One region of the Virgibacillus proomii genome, then DNA from elsewhere that is predicted to be linked to it. Evidence: predicted binding sites of a transcription regulator. Region 1 holds the regulator's gene; the other holds the start of a gene.
The links. Region 1 encodes CtsR, which represses protease genes until heat stress. Its sites were predicted from a motif close to ATGGTCAATAAAGGTCAAACA; they were not measured.
Positions count from the first base shown of each region.

Region 1 (3,687 bases):
TCTAATGGAAAGATAGTCGTTGAATGATCTCTTATTTAGTTTTTAAGGTATGATCCATATTTTTTGATAAAAAGTACTTGCTTTTTTTACGAAAACAATTATAATAAGGCTTGTGCCTATTTTTTAGAACAATATAAACATCATGTCTGGTAGCAATAGCGGAGAGGTCACACCTGTTTCCATACCGAACACAGAAGTTAAGCTCTCCAGCGCCGATGGTAGTTGGGGCTTTGCCCCTGCAAGAGTAGGACGCCGCCAGGCATACTAAGAAAAACTGACCTTTTTTAAAATGGTCAGTTTTTTGTTGTTGTGAAAAGGAAATAATGATGATAACAGCACTCTATGTAAGTAGTGAAATAAATCAGGATCTTGTAACTTTAATCGGCCTCAGTTAGGTCAATTTTCTCCTTTTAATAAACACTTGTATAGACGAAATTTTCATACTATATAATTGTCTATTTTTAAGGTAGAATGAATTTAACTTATTAACTCGACCAATGTAGGAATATAAGGAGGGATGATCATTGAAAGAGATGGTGCACGAATTATTGGGTGATAACTTTTATATCATATTGACACGTCTCTTGATAGCATTAGTTCTAGCAGGAGTAATTGGATTCGAACGGGAATTGAAAAATCACTCTGCAGGTTTTCGAACACATATGGGTGTGGGTTCTTGTTTAATGATGCTGTTATCATTATTTGGTTTTGAAATGTTTCTAGAGGAATATGATAATATTCGTTTTGACCCTGCCAGAATTCCTTCTTATGTAATTAGTGGAATCGGCTTTCTTGGTGCTGGGACAATTATTGTTTATGGAGGAACGATAAGAGGATTAACTACTGCCGCTTCCATATGGACAGTTGCAGGTTTAGGATTAGTTGTTGGTGCGGGAATGTACGCAGCTGCTGTATTGACAACAGTAATTATTTTACTTAGTCTTATATTTCTCAATAATTTTGAACGTTTATTTCGACGTGGAAAAGCTCCCAATGTCATTCAAATTGTTACTCTACCGGATGTTCAGATAAATGAGGTAGTTAAAGTATTTGATAAGTTCAATATAGCTATAAAAAAAGTTGAGGTATCAAAAATAGAAAATAATTTGCGAAATATCTTTATCGTTATGGAAACTAATCCGGAATTGGATCGGATTTCTTTATTTGACGAAATAGCTCATGTCGATTATGTAAAAAATGTAACAGAGCTAACATAATTGCATAATTACCCCTACTAGTAGCGTGTATACTGGTAGGTTTTTTCAAGTAAATAAAAATTTATTTCACATTTAAGGTGTGCATTTCAAGAGTGATATGCCCGGGTTTAGCCTTTATTACTACTTATCTGTAGGGGATGAAGGAAAAGTCCTACTGATAGAAGTTTCACTTTATGCATCTTTTTTTTAGGATTTTCAAAAAGGTATAAAACTATAGATATAAAGTTTCGTTTTTGCAGGTAGGCGTAACAAGACAATATTCAGTTCCATAGGATTGATCGGCATCTTTTTTAATCTATCCTGTATTAGTGAGCAATAATCCCATCTTTTGTGGTAAGCAAAAATAGTATTTAAATATTCGTCTGTTGATATTTGGTTTCGTATTCGTGATTTTTGTCTAAAATAAACATATACAATGTATTTGCATCTTCATTAAATTTCCGTATAATAGGAGTATAGTCAAAGATAGTCAAAGTCAAAAGGATGAGGCTGAAGTAAAAGGGGGTGGGCATATGAGTAATATATCAGATATCATTGAGCGATATTTAAAAGAAATCCTTCAACAAAAAGGGAAAAATGTAATTGAAATAAAAAGAAGCGAAATTGCTGACCAATTTAAATGTGTCCCCTCACAAATTAACTATGTGATTAATACTCGTTTTACAGTGGAAAAAGGGTATATAGTAGAAAGTAAGCGAGGCGGTGGCGGTTATATTCGAATTATCCGAGTGACTCATCAAGATGAGTCAAAGCTGATTGATGAAATCATTGAAATGATTAACCCTTCTGTTTCACAACAAAAAGCATTAGGTGTATTAGAACGATTATTAGAAGAAGAACTGATCACAGAACGAGAAGCTAAAATTATGTTAAGTGCTATTAAGCGAAGTACGTTGGCGTTTAAGTTACCATTAAGAGATGAAGTACGTGCTCGTGTACTAACATCAATGTTAACGACACTCAAGTACCTAAATAAGTAAGGGGGGGTATAAATGGAATGTCAAGAATGCCATGAGCGGCCCGCGACAGTTCATTTTACACAAGTTATTCAAGGACAAAAAATGGAGGTTCATGTTTGCAAAGTGTGTGCAAAGGAAATGGGCTACATGAGTTACCCCGAAGAAGGACATTCCTTGCATAATTTACTTTCCGGACTCTTTAATTTTGATACCTCAGGCTTAACTAAACCTCAAGGGAAAACCTATCAACAAATACACGATTTACAATGTCCTAAATGTGAAATGACATTTTCGCAATTTAAACAAGTTGGTAAATTTGGTTGTGCTGTTTGTTATGAAACTTTTAATGACAGGTTAGATCCTATTTTTCGAAGGGTACATGCAGGTAATGTGAAGCATAATGGGAAAATACCAAAACGTCAAGGAGGATATTTGCATAAAAAGAAACAACTGGAGGACTTAAAAGCACATTTAAAGAAACTAGTAGAGAATGAGGAATTTGAAGAGGCGGCAAAAGTAAGAGATCAAATACGTGAATTAAGTCAACAGGATGATTCAGAGGCAGGTGACCAAGCATGACGCTGCAACACTTTATGAACGAAGCAATTAGCCCCTGGATGCGAAAAGAAGGCCCCGATAGTGATATCGTATTAAGCAGTAGAATCCGGCTTGCGCGTAACTTTGCAAATGTCCCTTATCCCATTGCAGCCGATCCAAGTCAACTAGAGGAAATTCGTAGTTTTTTTAAAGAAAAATATGAAGGTAAATCTTTCGGAGCATACAAGAATTTTGCATTTCTATCCATTCGTGATTTAACCGTGATAGAGAAACGTGTTCTAGTCGAAAAGCATTTGATAAGCCCGTTACTGGCCAAACATTCTGAGTCTGCTGCAGCACTAATATCAGAAAATGAACAAGTGTCCCTAATGATAAATGAAGAAGACCATATACGCTTACAATTATATGTTCCGGGTTTTCAGCTATCTGAAGCGTTGCAACAGGCTTTTGAAATAGATAATTGGCTGGAAGAAAAAATTAATTATGCATTTGATGAAAAGCGAGGATATTTAACAAGTTGTCCTACAAATGTAGGTACAGGGATGCGGGCGTCAGTTATGATGCATTTACCAGCACTAGTAGTAACGAAACAAATTAATCGCATGCTTCCAGCTATTAACCAGTTAGGTCTTGTAGTAAGGGGCATTTACGGTGAAGGTAGTGAAGCGCAGGGTAATATTTTCCAAATATCCAATCAAATAACGTTAGGAAAACCTGAAGCGGATATTGTAGCCGATTTACAAAGTGTGGTAAAGCAATTAATTGAGTATGAGCGTTATGCAAGAGAACAGTTAATAAAACAATCAGGAGTTCAATTAGAAGATCGTATTTATCGTTCATACGGTGTTTTAGAATATGCTCGAATCATCGAGTCTCAAGAGGCCGCTAGCTGCTTATCCAATGTTCGTCTAGGAATTGACTTAGGGTTAATAAAAAATATTTCACGAAATATA
Region 1 covers NZ_FUFN01000010.1:37-3,723, forward strand. The annotation lists rRNA gene rrf (5S ribosomal RNA) at 146-261, shown strand; gene BN1066_RS07945 (MgtC/SapB family protein) at 534-1,217, shown strand; gene BN1066_RS07950 (CtsR family transcriptional regulator) at 1,730-2,197, shown strand; gene mcsA (protein-arginine kinase activator protein McsA) at 2,210-2,755, shown strand; gene mcsB (protein-arginine kinase McsB) at 2,752-3,687, shown strand, end outside.

Region 2 (3,687 bases), on a different contig from region 1:
ATGAAGCAAATTCATCCAGGAGCGATTATTTTACTGCACACTGTTTCGTCTGATAATGCTCAAGCTTTGGATAAAATCATTAAAGAATTGAAAAAGCAAGGTTATACTTTTAAAAGTTTAGATGATCTTGTTTTAAAAGACCAATTACCTGAACCGATTTACGGCTACTAGAGGAAGGTAAGGCACTTTCTTGTCTTATAAGAAGTTGAAAATACAACTCGAGTCTTTAATCTTCTAGGGGTATCTTGTTAAGATTTCCACTCGCAACAAATAGTTGCCATTTAAACTTATCAAATACTCCGATTGGAACTTACGCTCTTAAGGAAAATAAAGTTTTTTCTTTAAGGGCGTTTTAATTATTAAGTTATTTAAAATTTTCATAACTTTTGATATAATTTTAAAAAAGGAGTGGATGAGATTGAACAGAGAGGCATTAATTGCTCCGGATCATTATAATATCGCGATGGAAATGGAGCGCCATGCACAAGATCCAGAAAAACTAGCCTTAATTATGGAGGATCATTCAGGAGATACTCACACACTTACATATAGGGAGCTTATAAAAAGGGCAAATCAAATTGGAAACGTTTTCCTTGATAGTGGATTGAAAAAAGGAGATAAAATTTTAGTCATGTTACCGCGCTTATTAGCAGCTTATGAAGTATATTTAGCAGCACTGAAAACCGGTATTATTATTATTCCAAGTTCTGAGATGTTACGGACAAAGGACTTACAATATCGTATTACACATGGCGGAGTTAGCGGGGTTGTCAGCTATTATCCTTATGTTGATCAATTTACTGGTATTCAAGAATACGGTCAGCTGATTAAATTTGTGATTGGAAAGACTGAAGATAACTGGTTTTATTTGGATGGACTAATAGACGATGCTAGTAATCGTTTAGAAATTGTTTCTACTAGTAAAGATGATATTGCTTTTTTGCCATACACATCCGGAACAACTGGTAATCCAAAAGGTGTTGTACATACTCATGGCTGGGGATATGCCCATTTTAAAATTGCAGCTCATCATTGGTTGGCGATTAACGAGGGAGATCGAGTTTGGGCGACAGCCAGCCCGGGCTGGCAAAAATGGGTGTGGAGCCCATTTCTTTCTGTCCTTGGTTCTGGAGCAACCGGGTTTGTCTATAACGGAAAATTTAGTGCCAATAAACACTTACAATTACTAGCTGATTACCAGATTAATGTACTCTGTAGTACACCTACAGAATATCGGATGATGGCAAAAGCTGATAACCTTGATAAGTATCAATTACCCGCATTGCATAGCGCTGTTTCAGCTGGTGAACCATTAAATGTTGAAGTCATTAATACATTTAAACGGTATTTTAATATAACGGTTCGTGATGGTTATGGCCAGACAGAAAATACATTATTACTTGGATTTTTAAAAGATATGGAGGTGAAACCTGGATCCATGGGAAAACCAACACCAGGTAATGAGGTCGATATTATTGACGAAGATGGCAAGCTCGTTGCTTCAGGTGAAGTAGGTGACATTGCTGTAAAACTTGATTGTCCTGCCCTTTTTAAAGAATATTATAAGGATACCGAACGTACTAAGAGATCAAGGCGAGGAGACTATTATATTACTGGTGACCAAGCTTATAAGGATAAAGACGGTTACTTTTGGTTTGAAGGAAGAAGGGATGATATTATCATTAGCTCCGGTTATACAATAGGTCCATTTGAAGTGGAAGATGCGCTTGTAAAGCATCCGGTGGTTCAAGAATGTGCAGTAATTGCGAGTCCGGATGAAATACGTGGAAACATTGTGAAGGCTTTTATTGTTCTAAAAGAAGGAGTTCAACCAACGGATGACTTAATAACCGAGCTGCAAAATCATGTAAAAGCAATGACAGGTCCCTATAAATATCCAAGAAAAATTGAGTTCATTCATGAACTGCCGAAAACGCCCTCCGGAAAAACGCGTAGAGTCATTTTACGACAACAAGAACAATTAAAACCGGAAGTAGATTAGAAACAGAAAGTCAGTTCAGACTTTCTGTTTTAACTTTTAAAAAGAAGGAAACATGAATAGTAAAGAGGCTATAAATTGGTTTATAAGCATAAAGTTAACGTATTATCTTTCGTCCGCTTCAAGTTGAAAAGTTTCTTGTAATGATGAAGTTCACTTTATTGCAAATAGGTATTTATCATAAAAATTTTTAAAAAAATTGTGCATCCCTCTTGAAAGTCAAAGAAGGTCAGAGTATAATAAGAATCGAAAGGTCAAATATAGTCAAAGTCAAATATTGAGATAAATAAAAGAAAAAATAAAGGAGGAAAGAAAATGCTTTGTCAAAACTGTAAAAAGAACGAAGCGAATATTAATGTAGCTATGCAAATTAACAACCAACAAATGCAAATGCATTTGTGTAGAGAGTGCTTCCGTAAACTTCAAGGGCAAATGATGAATTCAAATGATTTCTTTTCCTATTCGCCATTCAATAATGCATTCGGAGCATTTTCTGCATCTGGAAACGAAAATGGCTCTCCCAAAATGGGAACACGGACAAAACAACAAAACGGGTATCAAGGTAATGGGCTTCTTGATCAGCTAGGTAAAAACTTATCCCACGAAGCAAGATCTGGAGCAATTGATCCTGTAATTGGTCGAGATAATGAAGTAAAACGTGTTATTGAAACATTGAACCGCAGAAATAAAAATAACCCGGTATTAATTGGTGAACCTGGTGTAGGTAAAACAGCAATAGCGGAAGGACTAGCCTTGAAAATTGCTGAAGGTGATGTTCCTACTAAACTGCTTAATAAAGAAATTTACACACTTGATGTAGCATCACTAGTAGCGAATACTGGAATTCGCGGACAATTTGAAGAACGGATGAAACAATTAATTCAGGAATTACAAGAACGTCAAGATGTTATTTTATTTGTTGACGAAATTCATTTAATTGTAGGAGCTGGAACAGCAGAAAGTTCACAAATGGATGCTGGAAACATACTTAAACCAGCACTTGCAAGAGGAGACATTCAATTAATTGGAGCGACGACCCTAAAAGAATACCGTCAAATTGAAAAAGATGCTGCTCTTGAACGACGACTACAACCAATCATTGTTGAAGAACCAACACCTGAAGAAGCCGTTCAGATTCTACAAGGAATAAAAGACCGTTATGAGAAATTTCATGAGGTGCGTTATTCTGATGAAGCTATTGAAGCTTGTGTGAACTTGTCAAAACGATATATCCAAGATCGTTATTTACCAGATAAAGCGATTGATTTAATGGATGAAGTTGGTTCCCGGTTAAACCTAGCTAATTCATCTAAGGATTCTGAGTCTATTCGTCAACGCTTAGAGGAAATTACGAAAGAAAAAGAAGCAGCAGCAGAGCGTGAAGATTATGAACGCGCTGCTCACTTACGTTATCAAGAAATACAATTACAAAAACAATTGGAAAAAGCAAAAGGAGAAGAGCAAGTTATTGATGTAGATATTTCAGATATTCAATTAATTGTAGAAGAAAAAACAGGAATTCCTGTAACGAAACTACAAGCCGATGAACAAGAAAAAATGAAAAATCTTGCTAAAAACCTAGGAGCTAAAGTAATTGGGCAAAAAGAAGCAGTAGATAAGGTGGCAAAAGCGATTCGCCGTAGCAGAGCAGGCTTAAAGTCGAAAGAACGTCCAATTGGATCATTTCT
Region 2 covers NZ_FUFN01000009.1:31,595-35,281, reverse strand. The annotation lists gene pdaA (delta-lactam-biosynthetic de-N-acetylase) at 1-171, shown strand, start outside; gene mbcS (acyl-CoA synthetase MbcS) at 419-2,002, shown strand; gene BN1066_RS02880 (ATP-dependent Clp protease ATP-binding subunit) at 2,315-3,687, shown strand, end outside.
Region 2: BN1066_RS02880 (ATP-dependent Clp protease ATP-binding subunit) is a predicted target of CtsR. The motif match lies at 2,215-2,235, and genes of this name have one in related genera.